DNA from 3 places in the Roseateles sp. UC29_93 genome. Region 1 is predicted to be linked to each of the others. Evidence: predicted binding sites of a transcription regulator. Region 1 holds the regulator's gene; each other region holds the start of a gene.
The links. The regulator LexA, encoded in region 1, represses DNA repair genes until DNA is damaged. The targets are predictions, from matches to a motif close to ACTGTATNNNNATACAGT.
Positions count from the first base shown of each region.

Region 2: recA (recombinase RecA) is a predicted target of LexA. The motif match lies at 2,910-2,927, and genes of this name have one in related genera.
Region 3: imuA (translesion DNA synthesis-associated protein ImuA) is a predicted target of LexA. The motif match lies at 4,196-4,213, and genes of this name have one in related genera.

Region 1 covers NZ_CP170545.1:5,449,885-5,455,539, reverse strand. Annotated here, with positions in the region: gene gltX (glutamate--tRNA ligase) at 1-1,200, shown strand, start outside; tRNA gene ACFJIX_RS25310 (tRNA-Ala) at 1,345-1,420, shown strand; tRNA gene ACFJIX_RS25305 (tRNA-Glu) at 1,463-1,538, shown strand; tRNA gene ACFJIX_RS25300 (tRNA-Asp) at 1,721-1,797, shown strand; tRNA gene ACFJIX_RS25295 (tRNA-Ala) at 1,845-1,920, shown strand; tRNA gene ACFJIX_RS25290 (tRNA-Glu) at 1,983-2,058, shown strand; tRNA gene ACFJIX_RS25285 (tRNA-Asp) at 2,161-2,237, shown strand; gene ACFJIX_RS25280 (helix-hairpin-helix domain-containing protein) at 2,303-2,608, opposite strand; gene lexA (transcriptional repressor LexA) at 2,626-3,303, opposite strand; gene ACFJIX_RS25270 (asparaginase) at 3,442-4,353, shown strand; gene ACFJIX_RS25265 (organic hydroperoxide resistance protein) at 4,463-4,897, opposite strand; gene ACFJIX_RS25260 (MarR family winged helix-turn-helix transcriptional regulator) at 4,947-5,504, opposite strand.
Region 2 covers NZ_CP170545.1:1,832,345-1,837,999, reverse strand. Annotated here, with positions in the region: partial or broken gene sucC (ADP-forming succinate--CoA ligase subunit beta) at 1-805, opposite strand, end outside; gene ACFJIX_RS08610 (regulatory protein RecX) at 1,245-1,808, opposite strand; gene recA (recombinase RecA) at 1,824-2,870, opposite strand; partial or broken gene ACFJIX_RS08600 (response regulator) at 3,189-3,861, shown strand; gene ACFJIX_RS08595 (sensor histidine kinase) at 3,933-5,564, shown strand; gene rodA (rod shape-determining protein RodA) at 5,470-5,655, opposite strand, start outside.
Region 3 covers NZ_CP170545.1:209,020-214,674, reverse strand. Annotated here, with positions in the region: gene ACFJIX_RS00955 (error-prone DNA polymerase) at 1-1,871, opposite strand, end outside; gene ACFJIX_RS00950 (Y-family DNA polymerase) at 1,905-3,299, opposite strand; gene imuA (translesion DNA synthesis-associated protein ImuA) at 3,250-4,143, opposite strand; gene ACFJIX_RS00940 (sensor histidine kinase) at 4,251-5,621, opposite strand; gene ACFJIX_RS00935 (response regulator transcription factor) at 5,611-5,655, opposite strand, start outside.

The DNA of each region.
Region 1 (5,655 bases):
TGGCTGGGTCTCGAGTACGACGAAGGCCCGGTCTACCAGATGCAGCGCCTGGAGCGCTATCACGCGGTGATCGAACAGATGATCGCTGCCGGCACCGCCTACCGTTGCTACTGCTCGCCCGAGGAGCTCGCCGCGATGAAGGCGGGCCAGGAGGCGCGTGGCGAGAAGCGGCGCTACGACGGCACCTGGCGTCCGGAGCCGGGCAAGACGCTGCCCGCGATTCCCGCGGGCATCGAGCCGGTGGTGCGTTTCAAGAATCCGGTCGACGGCGACGTGACCTGGGACGACCTGGTCAAGGGACCGATCACGATCAACAACCGCGAGATCGACGACCTCATCCTGCTGCGTCCGGACGGCGTCCCGACCTACAACTTCGCGGTCGTGATCGACGACTGGGACATGAAGATCACCCATGTCTTCCGCGGCGATGAGCACATCAACAACACGCCCTGGCAGATCAACCTGTTCAACGCATTGGGCGCGGCGCTGCCGGCGTTCGGCCACATCCCGGTGATCCTGGGCGACGACGGACTGAAGCTGTCCAAGCGCCGCGGCGCGGTCAGCGTCACCGCGTATGAGGAGAACGGCTATCTGCCCGAAGCGATGCTGAACTACCTGTCGCGCCTGGGCTGGAGCCACGGCGACGACGAGCTCTACAGCGTGGCGCAGCTGGTGTCGTGGTTCGACGGCAGCCATCTCTCGAAGAGCCCCGCGCAATGGGATCCGGCCAAGCTGGAATGGGTCAACTCGCACTACATCAAGCTGGCCGATGACGCGCGTCTGGCGTCGCTGGTGGCGGTGCAACTTGGCAGGCGTGGCCTGGCCGCGCCGGAGCGCCTCGAAGCGATGTGCGCGCTGTTCAAGGATCGCTGCAGTACCACGGTGGCGCTGGCAGACTGGCTGGCGATGTATGTGTCGCCGGTGACGCCGAGCGAGGCGGACCGGGCCCAGCACCTGACCGATGCCGTGAAGCCGGCCGTGCTGGCGCTGGCGGACAAGCTCGACGCGCTGGCGAATTGGGACAAGGCGTCGATCAGCGCCGCGATCAAGGAAACGATCACGGCGCACGGCATCAAGATGCCGCAACTGGCGATTCCCGTGCGGGTGCTGGCCTGCGGTCGTTCGCAGACGCCGTCGGTGGATGCGGTGCTGGAACTTTTCGACAAAGAAATTTTGTTGAACCGCTTGCGTTCCGTTTAAAACTCGATCTATACTCTCGTTCTCGCTTGAACAGCGCGACGTTCGAAACGAACTTCGAAGCGGCAGACGATGAATTAAACGGGGAGCGCGAGCTCCCCGATGAAATTCAGAAAGCCGAAAAGAAGCCGGGTCGAATTCCCCGAAGGGGGTATAGCTCAGCTGGGAGAGCGCTTGCATGGCATGCAAGAGGTCAGCGGTTCGATCCCGCTTACCTCCACCAAACTTCAGTTTGCGTGGCGCGCGGTTCAAGGAAGAAGGTTCAGTCCCCTTCGTCTAGAGGCCTAGGACACCACCCTTTCACGGTGGCTACAGGGGTTCGAATCCCCTAGGGGACGCCAAGTTTCGAGCTTGGTTACTGACCAGAGATTGAACGAGAAAATCGAAAAATTCTTCGGAAATCGATTTGATCGTTGTCAAAATCAGGTACAGTAACGAAATCGACGCAGCGATGACGTCAAGTAATTGATGAAATCAAAGCAAGAAGAGTTTGATGCGACAGATCGAAAGGTCTTGAGTATCTGGAGTGGTAGTTCAGTTGGTTAGAATACCGGCCTGTCACGCCGGGGGTCGCGGGTTCGAGCCCCGTCCACTCCGCCAACAAAGTTGAGACTCGGGCGGCGTACCGATTCGATGCGAAAGCATTCGGGGGTATAGCTCAGCTGGGAGAGCGCTTGCATGGCATGCAAGAGGTCAGCGGTTCGATCCCGCTTACCTCCACCAGAACGCCTTCGGGTGTGACGGTTGCAAGGTACGCGCAGTTCGAGTCAAAACAAGCAGGTCCTGTCCCCTTCGTCTAGAGGCCTAGGACACCACCCTTTCACGGTGGCTACAGGGGTTCGAATCCCCTAGGGGACGCCAAGTTTGACAAGGCTTGGCTGCATCGCGGTTCTGTATAGAACTGATTGCTTGCAGCAGAACTTGTTCGCAAATGATATCGATGCACTCAATAGCGTCGTATCTGGAGTGGTAGTTCAGTTGGTTAGAATACCGGCCTGTCACGCCGGGGGTCGCGGGTTCGAGCCCCGTCCACTCCGCCAACATTAAAACCCTGTCGATGCAAATCGGTAGGGTTTTTTCTTTGGTCGTCGCTTCTGTTCTTCAATCAGATATCCGGATACTCGCGCTTGCGCTGCGCCGTATAACTCCACCAATCACGGGGAGGGCCGCCGTTCATGAAATCGACGGCGGCCATATAAGTATCCAGGACGCACGGGTCATGCCGCTGACCGGTGAGTTTGCAAATCCGCTTATACAGCGCGAAGGCATCGGCGCCCACGAGATCCATCGGCTGATGAATCCCCATCAACTCGAAATCCCGCACCATCGCCGGTCCGATGTCGGGAATCTGCCGCAGAGACGCGCATTCGGCGGCCGAGGCTGCTTTGCTGTGCGTCTTTCGCGCGCTCATGAGGGGGATGGCGGCGCTCAGTGAAAGCCGCCGGAACGGATCAGACCGACTGCCAGGCCTTCGATCGCAAACTCCTCATCGGGGGTGACCTCGATCGGTTGGAAGTCCGGGTTCTCCGGCAGCAGGCGAATGCCGTCGGCATGGCGCTGAAAGCGCTTCACGGTGACCTCTTCACCGATGCGCGCCACGACGACCTGGCCGTTGCGCGCCTCGCTGATCTTCTGAACGGCGAGCAGGTCGCCGTCCATGATGCCGATGTCCTTCATGCTCATGCCTTTGACGCGGAGCAGGAAGTCGGGCGCCTTCGAGAACATCGAGGGGTCGACGCTATAGTGCTGCTCGACATGTTCCTCGGCGAGGATCGGCGCGCCGGCAGCGACGCGGCCCACGAGCGGCAGCGTCAACTGTGCGAGGCTCGCCAGCGGCAGCGCGAACTGGCTGTGCTCCCGGGCGCGATTGACCTGACGCAAGGCGGTCGACGGCAGGCGGATGCCACGTGCGGTACCGCCGACCAACTCGATGACGCCTTTTCGCGCCAGAGCCTGCAGGTGTTCCTCGGCCGCATTCGCGGACTTGAATCCCAGTTGCTGCGCGATCTCCGCGCGGGTGGGCGGCGAGCCGGTGCTCTCGATGCTGTCGCGGACCAGATCGAAGATCTGCTGTTGCCGGGCAGTGAGTTTGGGCGGTGTATCCACGAGCAAGCCTTTTTTCCATTGAGGACCGGATGTCGAGAACGCGGCGACCCTGATGGTTCAAAAGCCGCCTGAGAATTCATCCAGCATCTGGATTTTTATACAGGAGACGAGAAATTGCAAAGTGTGGCCCAGACCCTCGTGATCATCGGCACCGGCGGGACCATCGCCGGGGCCTCCGGCAGTGCGACGGATAACGTCGGCTACAAGGCCGGCTCGCTGTCGGTCGAGTCGCTGGTGAGCGCGGTACCGGCGTTGGCGTCGAAGGCGCTCGAGGCTGAGCAGCTGGCTCAGCTCGACAGCAAGGACATGGATCACGCGACCTGGGCGCGACTCGCGCGTCGGGTGCGGGAGCATCTGGATCGCCCCGAGGTCCGCGGCATCGTGATCACGCATGGCACCGACACGCTCGAGGAGACCGCTTACCTGCTGCAACGCGTGCTCGCGCCGGAGAAGCCGGTGGTCCTGACGGCCGCGATGCGCCCGGCCACGGCCATCCAGGCGGACGGTCCGCAGAACCTGCTGGATGCGGTGGCTGTTGCCGAAGCCGAAGGCGTGCGCGGCGTCGTCGCGGTCGTGGCGGGCCAGGTGTGGTCCGGGTTGGAGCTGCGCAAGACGCACAGCTATCGCCTGAACGCCTTCGAGGCGGGGCCCGACGCCGGTCCGCTGGCCGTGGTGGAGGAGGGGACGTTGCGCCGTTTCCGCGACTGGCCGCAAGGCGAGGCGTTGGGTGTGGGTCTGCTTCCCGAAGACGCGTCGCGGTGGCCTTGGGTCGAGGTGCTCGGCAGCCACGCCGGCTCGGAAGTGCGTTCACTCGACGCGTGGCGTGCGGCAGGGCTCCAGGGGCTGGTGCTGGCCTGCACCGGGAACGGCACGCTGAATCGTGCGCTCGACGCGCCGGTGCAGGCGTTGAAGGACGCCGGCGTCCCGGTCTGGCGTACGACGCGTTGCGCGCAGGGGCGCATCGTCGGTGCGTCCGACGAGCCCGCGGCCGCGCTATCGCCCTGGACGGCGCGCATCGAGTTGATGCTCACGTTGCTGCGCCCGCGCTGATCTCATCGGGCCAAAGAATGTGCGCCAAAGAAGGCGCGCCAACGAAAAGCGCCGGCATTGCCGGCGCTTTTTTTCCATCGAGAGTCCGGAACGAGCCGGACCCGGATGATCAGACGATCGTCAGCGTGACGTCGATGTTGCCGCGCGTGGCGTTCGAGTACGGGCAGACCTCATGGGCTTCGGCGACCAGCTTCTCCAGCGCGGCGCGGTCCATGCCCGGCACGGAGATCTTCATCGACACGGCGATGCCGAAGGCGCCCGGCTTGTTGGCGTGGGGGCCGATGCCGACTTCGCTGGTGATCGAGACTTCGGCCGGCAGCGCGACCTTGTTGCGACCCGAGACGGCCTTCATCGCGCCGATGAAGCAGGCCGAGTAGCCCGCTGCGAACAGCTGTTCCGGGTTGGTGCCGGGGCCGCCGCCGCCGCCGAGTTCCTTCGGCGTGGACAGATCGACCTTCAGCGCGCCGTCGGACGATTGCGCGGTGCCTTGACGGCCGCCAGTGGCGGTGGCGGTGGCGGTGTAGAGGGCTTTTTCGATGGCCATGTGAGGCTCCTTGGTGGTGATGGGTGAGGGGTGAACGGACAACTCGGGGTCAGGTCTCGCCATCCCCGTCGACAGTGACGGGATCGGCGGGATCGCGTGCCAGATGGGTCAGTACATTGGCTCGCAATTCATGCAGGCGTCTTGTCAGCGACTCCAGTTCGGCGGGACCGCAGGCGCTGGCGCAGGCCAGTTGTTCGGGGATGGCGACGGCTTGCTCACGCAGTGCGCGGCCGGCGGGCGTCAGGTGGATCTCGACGCGGCGCTCATCGGCCATGGCGCGGCGGCGTTCGATGAGGCCGTTCGATTCCAGGCGTTTCAGCAGCGGCGTCAGCGTGCCGGAGTCCAGGTTCAAGCGTTGCCCCAGATCGGAGACGCTCGGGCCGTCGGTCTCCCACAGCACCAGCATCGCCAGGTATTGCGGATAGGTCAGGCCCAGGGGAGCCAACAGCGGCTTGTAGAGCTTCGTCATCGCCAGCGAGGTCGAATAGAGCGCGAAGCACAGCTGAACATCCAGCTTCAGCCAGTCCGTGCCCGCGGGCACCGGCTGGGCGCGGGTCGGGGCCGGGGCGGCAGCGACCTGCGGTTTGAAGCGCTTTGTGTTCGGCATGGGCTGAACTATAGCGAGCAATTAAATTGCTCGCAATTGAAATGGTCTTTATCTTCCATTGTTGAAGCCGACTATCGGGTGCGTTCCACAGGCCGCATGGAATGTCATAGCTTGCGGGATTACCCGGATTCCGAGCGGTGGGGGAAACCCG
Region 2 (5,655 bases), 3.0 Mb from region 1:
CCAGACCGGCGCCGTTCACCAGGCAGCCGATGTTGCCGTCCAGCGAGATGTAGGCCAGGTCGAACTTCGAGGCTTCGATTTCAGCCGCGTCTTCTTCGTCCAGGTCGCGGTAGGCGACGATTTCCGGGTGACGGAACAGGGCGTTGGCGTCGAAGTTGAACTTCGCGTCCAGCGCGATCAGGTTGCCCTTCGAATCGCAGTTCAGCGGGTTGATTTCAACCAGCGACGCATCCGTGTCCATGTAGCACTTGTACAGCTTCGCGAACAGGTCGATGGCCTGATCCACCGAAGCGCCGCTCAGGCCGATGGCCGCGGCGATCTTCTTCGATTGCTCGGCCGTGATGCCGGTCAGCGGATCGATGTACTCGGTGATGATCTTCTCGGGAGTCGAATGGGCGACTTCCTCGATGTCCATGCCCCCTTCGCTCGACGCGATGAAGGCGACCTTCTGCGTGCCGCGGTCGGTCACCAGCGAGATGTACAGCTCGTTCTTGATGTCCGCGCCTTCTTCGATGTACAGGCGGCGGACCTTCTGGCCGACCGGGCCGGTCTGGTGCGTGACCAGCTGCATGCCCAGGATCTGCTCGGAGAGCGCCTTCACGTCGTCCAGGCTCTTGCCCAGCTTGACGCCGCCGCCCTTGCCGCGGCCGCCGGCGTGGATCTGCGCCTTGACCACCCAGACCGGGCCGCCCAGCTTCTGCGCGGCTTCGACCGCCTCTTGCACCGTGAACGCGGGAATGCCGCGCGGCACCGGCACGCCGAACTGGCGCAGGATTTCCTTGCCCTGGTACTCGTGAATCTTCATAGGGAGGTCTCGCTTGATGGATGAATCAGGAAGAGGCTGCCAGTGCCGCGGGCGCTCCGCGGTGCCGGCGTGGAGAGGAGGTTTGCAACGCCGGATTCAACCGGGTCTCCGCGACAAGGAACCCGTCGTCGCGACCATAAGGACCGCACGTCGACGGCGCGACGATGATGCGGTGGATGGCGCTCGGGGGAGGCGGAGGAAGACATAAAACCGATGCAAACACGCGAAAACACGCCCGCGGACGAACGCCGGCGGGCTGTTTTGCGAAGCCGAAAATGTAGCATGCTGCGTTGCATCAAGCCCTTGGCGCGGTTGAGACGCGCACTGGCGTGGGCTTGTCAGCGCGCCGCAAGGTGCTCATGACGCACGAAGTTTCGGGGAGTTTCAGCCCCTGTCGCTCATTCAGGCGGCAAGACCGGTGACCAGTCCGACGCGCGCTTCACGCATCGGCATCGTTTTCCTCGGCGACGCGTCGAACCGCCCGGCGCGCGAGATCCGAACCGAATCCCCGTCCGATGAGGAAACGCAGGCGTTTGGCTAGCGCCGCTGCATCGAGGGCGGGGCCATCACCGAACTTGTGCCGAAGCAATTCGCAGGCGCGATCCAATTCGCCGGCCACAAGTGTCGAGCGCTGTTCCGCGTCCAAAGCGAGCCCATGCTGGGCGAGCTCCTGCTCGATACGTCGCTGACCGAAGCGCTGAGAGCGTACGTGGATGCGGGATTCGACAAACCGCGACTCGTCCAAATAAGCGTTGGCCTTGAGCCAATCGAGGACCGCATCGACTTCGTCGTCCAGGCCCTTCGACCCGGCTTCATCCGCGAATTCGTCGCCCCTCGGTTCCGAAGCCTCGCTGGCTTCGGCTTGCCGATCACGCGCGATGCGCAGCAGCTTGCGTCGCAGCTCCATCGCGCTGTGCTCGCGCTGCGCGAGCAACGCAATCGCGCGAGCCTTCAGCGACAGCGGCTGCGAGGCCCGGCCCCGCCGACCGTCGGGCGGGGTCATGTGAAAGCCCCGCGTTTACTCGGCGTCGCCGCCGGGCGTTGCCCCCAACAAGGGGATGCCCAGGGATTCGCGGATCTTGTTCTCGATCTCGACCGCCAGGTCCGCGTTCTCGCGCAGGAACTCACGCGCGTTGTCCTTGCCCTGGCCGATCTTCTCGCCGCTGTAGGCGTACCAGGAGCCGGCCTTCTCGACGATCTTGGCGGCCACGCCCATGTCGATGATCTCGCCCTCGCGACTGATGCCTTCGCCGTAGAGGATGTCGAACTCCGCCGTCTTGAACGGCGGTGCCACCTTGTTCTTGACGACCTTGACCTTGGTCTCGGAACCGATGACTTCCTCGCCCTTCTTGATCGAGCCGATGCGGCGGATGTCCAGGCGCACCGAAGCGTAGAACTTCAGCGCGTTGCCGCCGGTGGTCGTTTCCGGGCTGCCGAACATCACACCGATCTTCATCCGGATCTGGTTGATGAAGACGACGGTGCAGTTGGTCTTCTTGATGGTGGCGGTCAGCTTGCGCAGCGCCTGGCTGATCAGTCGGGCCTGCAGGCCGGGCAGCGAGTCGCCCATCTCGCCTTCGAGTTCCGCCTTCGGCGTCAGCGCGGCGACCGAGTCGATGACGATCAGGTCCACCGACCCCGAGCGCACCAGCGAATCCACGATCTCCAGGGCCTGTTCGCCGGTGTCGGGCTGGCTGATCAGCAGTTCCTGCAGGTTGACGCCCAGCTTCTGCGCGTACTGGACGTCCAGCGCGTGCTCGGCGTCGATGAAGGCGCACACGCCGTCCAGCTTCTGCATCTGGGCGATGACCTGCAGCGTCAGCGTGGTCTTGCCCGAGGATTCAGGACCGTAGATCTCGACCACGCGGCCGCGCGGCAGACCGCCGACGCCCAGCGCGATGTCCAGACCCAGGGAGCCGGTGGAGACGACCTGGATGTCCTCGATCTTCTCGCCTTCGGCCAGCCGCATGATGGAGCCCTTGCCGAACTGCTTTTCGATCTGGGCGAGGGCGGCCTGCAGGGCCTTGGCTTTTTCGGTGTTGGCGTTCTTCACGGGGGCGTCCATGCAATCTTCTCCTGTTGGCTGCGGCGGATTATGGCGCAATCTGTATATCTGTACAGTACTTTGTCGAAGCGGCCGGATGCGCTTTGCGGTGCCGGCAACGGGTCGATGTAGGCATCCTAAGCACCAGATGGCTCACTGGATGAGCCAGCCGTCGCAGTTCCCACCTTTTTCCGCCTTCGGTGGGAGTCATCCCCACGCCGCGCTGTCGTCGGTGTGAGTCGCCACGCCCGACGCATGCCGAGCGAACGCCTCGGAAACGCCTAGGGAACACCAGCAGGCCGCTCCCTAGAATGTCTCCATAACCAGAGGGGACGACACATGCGCATCTTGATCGCCGAAGACGACCAGGTCCTGGCCGACGGCCTTCTGCGCTCGTTGCGGGCGTCGGGCTGCGCCGTCGATCAGGTCGGCAGCGGCAGCGAGGCGGATGCCGCGCTGGCCTCGCATGAATTCGATCTCCTGATCCTCGATCTGGGCCTGCCCAAGCTGCACGGCCTGGAGGTGCTGAGGCGGCTGCGCGCACGAGGATCCTCCGTGCCGGTGCTGATCCTGACCGCGGCCGACAGCATCGAGGAACGCGTCAAGGGCCTGGACCTGGGCGCCGACGACTACATGGCCAAGCCGTTCTCGCTGCAGGAGCTCGAAGCCCGCGTGCGCGCACTCACGCGCCGCGGCCTGGGCACCGCCTCGAGCGTCATCCGCCACGGTCCGCTGACCTTCGACGCGACGGGACGCGTCGCCTACATCAACGACCAGATGGTGGAACTCTCGGCGCGCGAGCTGTCGCTGCTGGAAGTGCTGCTGCAGCGCGCCGGCCGCCTCGTCAGCAAGGACCAGTTGGTCGAGCGCCTGTGCGAGTGGGGCGAAGAGGTCAGCAACAACGCGATCGAGGTCTACATCCATCGGTTGCGCAAGAAGATCGAGCAGGGCCCGATCCCGCATCGCGACGGTGCGCGGACTGGGCTACTGCCTTGAGAAGATTCCCGGCTGAGCGGTCGCGTGGGCCTGGCCGCGCGAGGCGCGGGACAGCTCCGCGCGGACGCCTGACCCACGGTGCGCGTCATGGCGACTGATTCCACCGGCCATCGCTCGCTGTTCGGCGAGATCCTCGACTGGATGCTCGCGCCGCTGCTGGTCATCTGGCCGATCAGCGTCGCCCTGACCTGGCTGGTGGCCCAGGGCATCGCCAACAAGCCCTATGACCGTGAGCTCGACGAGATGGCGCGCACGCTCGGCCTGCAGGTCGTGACCGAGCCCGGGCCAGGCGATGCGGCGGCGCGGCGCGGCCGGTCGCGCTACGCGCTCGCGCCCGAGGCCGCCGCCCTGCTGCGCGCGGACGAATCCGACACCGTCTACTACCAGGTACTGGGCCTGCGCGGCGAGCTGCTGAGCGGCGATGCGCTGCTGCCGGTGCCCGAGGTCGAGCCGCCGATCGTTCCCTGGGAGGTGAATCGCCGGTTCGACGAGATCAACAACGAGGCGGTGCGCGTGTCCTACCTGTGGGTGGTGCCAGAGGGGATGGCGGGCAGCGACCGGATGATGCTGGTGCAGGTCGCGGAGACGCTGGGCAAGCGCTCGCGGCTGACCAACGAGATCATCAAGGGCGTCATCCTGCCGCAGTTCGTGATCCTGCCGCTGGCGGTGCTGCTGGTGTGGCTGGCACTGGCGCGCGGGATCGCGCCGTTGAACGACCTGCAGCGGCGCATCCGCTCCCGCGACAGCTCGGACCTGAGCCCCATCGATGAACAGCGCATCCCCGACGAAGTCGCGCCGCTGGTGCAGGCGATCAACGATCTGCTGGAGCGGCTCGACCAGTCCATCCGGTCGCAGAAGCATTTCCTGGCCGACGCCGCGCATCAGCTGAAGACGCCGCTCGCGGGGCTGCGCACGCAAGCCGAGCTGGCGCAGCGCGAGATCGACGAGGGACGCAGCTCGCCTGCGGAGCTGCGCCGATCGCTGAAGCAGATCGCGGTGTCGAGCCAGCGCGCCGCGCACATGGTCAACCAGCTGCTGGCGATGGCCCGCGCCGAGGACCAGGAGCACGCCGCCCGGCGCAGCGAAGTGAACCTCGCCGTGCTGGCGATCGAGACCGTGCGCGACTTCGTGCCGCGGGCCATGGAGAAGCGGCTGGACCTTGGCTACGAGGGACCGGAAGCGAGCCAGGCCGGGCTGCGCATCAGCGGGCATCCGCTGCTGATCCGCGAGCTGATCCGCAACCTCGTCGACAACGCGCTGCTCTACACGCCGAGTGACGGAACGGTCACGGTGCGCGTGGTCGAGGACCCGTTCGGACAGGTCTGCGTGCTGCAGGTGGAAGACTCCGGACCGGGCATCGCCGAGTCGGAACGCGAGCAGATCTTCCAGCCGTTCTACCGCGCGCTGGGCACCAACGTCGACGGCTCCGGACTGGGGCTGGCGATCGTGCGCGAGATCGTCCAGCAGCATGAAGCGGAGATTGCGGTCGATGACACGCGAGCGCGTCGACAGGCGGAATCGGAAGGCGCAGGGCCGGGGCGCGCGATTCACGGTCCGGTTCGCCGCGCACCCGCTGCAGAACGCCGGCTCCTGACCGCTTCCGCCACCGGAAGCCGCCGCCCGCTCAGCGCTGCGTCCCGCCCCGGCTCTTGGCGATCGACATCAGCATCCCGAGCGACAAGCCCAGCGTCACCATCGCCGTTCCCCCATAGGAGATGAACGGCAGTGGCACACCCACCACAGGGAGGATGCCGGTGACCATGCCCATGTTCACGAACACGTAGGTGAAGAAGCTCAACGTGATCGCCCC
Region 3 (5,655 bases), 1.4 Mb from region 1:
CGCTGCGCGCGGCTCTCGATCTGGAACACGCCGATGGTCTCGGCACGCTGGATCATTTTGTAGGTCTCGTCGTCCCCGTCCGGGATGTCCTTCAGCTCGAACGGATAACGCTCGCGCTTGCCGACGAAGTCCAGCGTCTTGCGGATCGCCGTGAGCATGCCCAGCCCCAGCACGTCGACCTTGAGCAAGCCTACCGCGTCGAGGTCGTCCTTGTCCCACTCGATGACGGTGCGGTCCGGCATCGAGGCGTTCTCCACCGGCACCATGCGCGTCAGCGGCCCGTGCGTCAGCACGAAGCCGCCCGGGTGCTGCGACAGGTGTCGCGGGAAGCCCAGCAGCTCCGACGTGATCTCGACCAGTTGGCGCACTGCGAGGTCGTCGGCCTCGAGCCCGGACTCGCGCAGCCGCTCGGCATCGATGGTCTGGCCGTCCCACCATTGATGGTTGCCGCACAGCGTGTCCAGCACCTCGGGCTCGAAGCCCAGTGCCTTGCCGACGTCGCGCAGCGCGCTCTTCACGCGGTAGGAGATCACCACCGCCGCCAGCGCCGCGCGTTCGCGCGTGTACTTGCGGTAGAGGTACTGGATGACCTCCTCGCGGCGCTCGTGTTCGAAGTCGATGTCGATGTCCGGGGGCTCGTTGCGTTCCTTGCTGATGAAGCGCTCGAACAGGACCTGCATCCGCGCCGGGTCGACCTCGGTCACGTGCGTGCAGTAGCAGACGATGGAGTTCGCCGCGCTGCCGCGGCCCTGGCACAGGATGCCCTGCGAACGCGCGAACTGGACGATGTCGGCCACCGTCAGGAAGTAGTGCTCGTAGCGCAGTTCCTCGATCAGTGCGAGCTCGCGCTCGATCTGCTCGCTGGCCGCGGCCGGCACGCCCTCGGGCCAGCGACGGCCCGCGCCCTCGTAGGTCAGGCGGCGCAGATGACTGGCAGGCGTCTGGCCGTCGGGCACGACCTCGGACGGGTAGTGGTAGCGCAGTTCGTCGAGGCTGAATTCGCAACACTCGACGACGCGCAGCGTCTCGGCGAGCAGGTCGGCCGGGAAGCTGAGCGCGAGGCGGCTGCGGTGGCGCAGGTGGCGCTCGGCGTTGCGGTCCAGCGCCTGGCCGCACTCGGTCAGCGGCTTGCCCAGGCGTGTGGCCGTCAGCACGTCCTGCAGCGGCTTGCGGCTGCGCACGTGCATGGTGACGTCGCCCACGGCCACCAGCGGGATCTCGGTCAGCGCGCCGGCCTCGCGCAGGCGCAGCAGGCGGATCTCGTCGTCGGCGTGCTGGGGCTGGTCGATGCCCAGCCAGCAACGCCCGGTGAAGCGCGACAACAGCCAGCGCGCCATCGACAGCAATTGCGCCGGCGTCGCATGTCGGTCCGGGCAGGCGATCATGACGCAGTCGTCCAGCGTCTGCGGGCCGATGTCGGCCCGCGTGCAGTGGTAGGTGCCCTTCTCGGCCGAGCGCCGCAGCCGCGAGATGAACTGACACAGGTTGCCGTAGCCGTTCAGGCTGCAGGCCAGCACCACCAGCGTGAACGGGCCTTCGTCCCCCGCATCCTGCTCGCCCAACGCGCCCGACGTGCCCAACGCGCCTGAGGCGCCTGAGGCGCCTGAGGTGCGCCCTGAGGCGCCGCTGGGTTCAATGAGGAACTGGCTGCCCACCAGCAGCTTCATGCCGTGCTGCTTCGCGGCCACGTGCGCGCGCACCATGCCGGCCATGCTGCACTCGTCGGTGATCGCGAGCGCGGCGTAGCCGAGCTCCTTGGCGCGCACGACCAGTTCCTCGGGCCAACTCGCGCCCTTCAGGAAGCTGAAGTTGCTGAGGCAGCGCAGCTCGGCGTAGTCGGGAAGGACCGAGGCGCCAGGGAGGGCGGGCATGGTGAGCGGCCTGTACGAACGGAGGGTGCCTGATCAGGCATACATCCCGTGCAGGAACCACGCCTGCACGGCGGACTTGTCGTCGTCGCCGTTGCCCGTCCCGCTCAGCCGTTCCTGATAGACGGCCAGCACGCCGGCGTTCTCGTTGACGGCGATCCAGTAGTCGCGGGTGACCTTGCGGTGCGCCTTCGTGTCGGGGATGCGGTCCCACCAGCCGCCCTCGATGCGATCCGGCCCGACCAGCAGCGTCAACGGGCCCTGGTAGTGCGGCCGGTGCTCGCGCACCGCCAGCCGCAGCGGCGGGTCGAGCAGGAAGGCGGGCTCCGGCACGGCCGGCGCGCGCACCGCCGCCTGCCGACCCTTGCGGCGGGAGGCCGTCCGGCCGTCGCCGCAGGTTCGCCAGCGCGTCTGCCATTCGGGCCGGTGATCGTCACCCAGGACCGGCTGCTGCACCCGCTCAGGACCGAGCCGCGCGGCGATGCGTTCCAGGGTCAGGTACAGCGTCTCGCCGGTGCGCACCACGTCGGGCAGCAGCGAGCCGCTGTCCTCCACCAGCGCCTGCACGCCGACCGCCTCCAGCCGCAGTTCACCGACCGGCGCCAGCAACTGGGTCTTGGCCAGATGCTCGGCCATCAGCCGGCAGAAGTGTTCGAGCTCGCGGATCGGCTCGGCGGTGCGGATCGTGAGGCAACCGCCTTCGCCGGCGTCCTTGGCGCGCATCGAGTCGTGCACCCAGTGCAGCGTGACGCCGGTGGCGCCCGCATGGCGCGCCGCCAGCCAGCCGCACAGCCGCATCAGCAGCGGCCGCGTGCCCAGCAGCAGCGCGGGCGCGTGGTCCTCGCGGCAGGGGAGCTCGACGCGGGCGTGGAAGTCCTCGGGCAGCGCGACCCAGGCGTGCGCCTCGGGCCGCAGTCCGTAGGCCTGGTCCAGCATCGTCAGCAGCGCCGCGCCGAAGCGGCGGCTGATGCCGCCGCGCGGCAGCGCCCGCAACTGGCCCAGCGTGTTGATGCCGGCGCGGCTCAACGGTTCCGCGTGTTCCGCGCCGGCGCTCAGCGCCTGCAGCGGCAACGGGTCCAGCACCGCCTGCAACAGCCGCCCGCCGAGGTCGAGCACGCCGCAACGCGCCAGTACCAGCGCGGCGGTGGCCGACGGCGCCCAGCCGATGCCCACGGCGCCCAGGTCGGGCGCTTCGTCGCTCAGGCGCGCCTTCAGCGCGGGCAGGCCGCGGAACAGCCGCAGGCTGGCCTCGACCTCCATCACGACGGCGTCCTCCATCAGCGCCACGCGCGGCGTGAACTGCAGGCACCACACCGCCAGGCCCGCCTGCGTCTCCGCGCAGATCCCCCAGGGATGCGGCGGCGGCGCGGTCGACGGGTCCTCAAACGGTGCCGGCGGACGAGGCGGCAGGATCAGTGCGACCCACAACATGGGAGAACTCCGGGAACAGGGTGAGCGCCACGGGCTCGTGGAGGGATTCGGACACCGTCTCGAGCAGGGGCCCGGCAATGACCTGTGCCTGGCTGCCCCTCTCGTTGACGGCTTCGGCCACGTCGGCGACCGGCACCGTCATCGGCGCCACCGGGCGCATCGTGCTGGGCCGCATCACGCGCGGGGTCAGGACATGCTCGAGCCCGCCGGGGATCGAGGCCAGCCGCAGCGGGGTCTCGTGGGCGGGGCCTTTGCGCTTGAGGATCTGGACGTCCAGGGCCCAGTCGACATCGATCGTCGCCAGCACCCGCAGCGGCGCCGGCGACGGGTCATGGCGGGCCGCCAGCGGCCGGAACAGGAACACCGGTCCTTCGAACGACTGCGCCAGCACCTGCAGCCGCCGCAACTGCTCGGGCGCGGCTTGCGGCAGCCAGGCCAGCACCGCGCCGGCGGCGTTGGACTTGATCAGCTGTTCGGTGCACCAGAGCCGCTCCGACGGCGCGCGCGCGTCGATCCAGACGAGGTGGCGCTCATCCAGCCCCAGGTGCATCAGGCCGGGCAGGTGGGGGCGCTTGGGCGGTCCGACCATCGCCACCGCGGCACCGTCGGCGACGACGCGTCGGAGCGCCGGTCCCGCCAACCGCCATTCGGCCAGCGAGAACTGCGGCAGCAGCACTTCGGTCAACTGGCGCCCTGGCCAGCCGCCCCCGGGCAGCTCGGCGTCCAGCGCGTCGAAGCCGCTCGGCCAGACGGTGTCGGTGCCGCGGCCCAGCGCGTCGCCGCGCCAGATCGCCTCCGCCACGGCAGGCGGAAGTGGGGCGAGAGGGGCGGACAGGGCAGGCATGGCGGGCGTCGTCGAGAGACAAAAACGCCGGTTGAGGAACCGGCGTGGGATTACTGTATGTGCATACAGTATAGGACGACGACAGCCCCGTCCAGGGCTGTTTCAACTCAAGTCGGGAGAATGTCCCGATGGCCGGCCGGCATCTCGGCGGAGGCGGGCGACGTGGGAAAAGCGAGTACGAATCGCGTACCCCCACGGGCCGGCGCTTCCAGGCTCACGGTCCAGCCCAGGTGCTCGGCGACGCGCTTGACGATGGCCAGGCCCAGGCCCGCGCTGCCGGCGCCCGCCGGGTCGACCTGCATGAAGCGGTCGAAGATCCGGTCGCGCACCGCCGGCGGGATGCCGATGCCGGTGTCCTCGATGACCACGCGGCCGGCCTCGAGCCGGATGTCGACGCGGCCCTGGTCGGTGAACTGGCAGGCATTGCGGATGAGGTTGCCCAGCGCGATGGCCGCGAGCTCAGGCCGCGCGGGCACTTCCAGGCCGGCGTCGGCGGACGCGGCATGCAGCGTCATCTCGACCTCCTTGCCCTTGAGCAGCGGCCGGCAGCGTTCCATCTCCTGGCGCAGCAGCGGCAGCAGCGCGGTCGGCGGCGCGCCGATGCTGGCCGGGTCGCGCGACAGCAGCAGCATCGCGACGACGCGCTCGCTGGTGTCGGCCGCGGTGCGCCGGATGCGCTCGGCCAGTTCGACCATGTCGTCGCGATCGTGCAGCCGCGCCTTCAGGATTTCGGCGGCGCCCAGCATCACAGCCAGCGGCGTTCTCAACTCATGGCTGACATCGCCGGTGAACCAGCGCTCGCGGTCCAGGTAGCGCTGCTGCGCCTCGGTCTTGGCCGCGAATGCGCGCGACAGCACGCCCAGTTCGTCGGTCGAGTCCAGCAGCGGATATTCGCGCGGCGCGGTGTCGGTCTCGACGGCGCGGGCCAGCGCGGTGACCGGGGCGACGATGCGGCTCGCGGTCAGTTGCGCCAGGAACAGCGCCAGTCCCAGGCAGCAGACGAAGGCCAGGCCGAGCAGGCCGTAGACGCCCGCCTCGATCTTGGCGAAATCCTCGTCGCGGTCGGTCAGCACGAAGACCGTCCCGAGGTCGTCGCGGACCAGGGCGGTGAAGGTGGCGTCCTCCTGCGGCAGCGTGTACTTGCCCGGCGGCTTGCCGCGCAGTGCCTGCGGGATGGCATCGCCCTTGTAGAGCGTGACGCTGGGCGGCAGGTCGGCTTCCAGGCCCTGCTTCTCGCGGGCGATCAGCTCGTCGGCGGTGCGGTCCAGGCGCTGGTCGACGAGGCGGTCCTCGATGCTCGAGGCGATGCGCACCGCGGCGACCGCGAAGGCGCCGCAGACCAGCAGCGTCAGCAGCAGGAAGGCGGCGGCCACGCGCGTGCGCAGCGTGGTCGGCGCGGCCGTCGAGCGGCCGGCGCGGGCTTCGCCACGAGGGTGGCCGCGTGGATCGCCGGGGTCGCGCCGCGGCTCATCCCGCATCGGGCGACACCAGCCGGTAGCCGATGCCCGGATG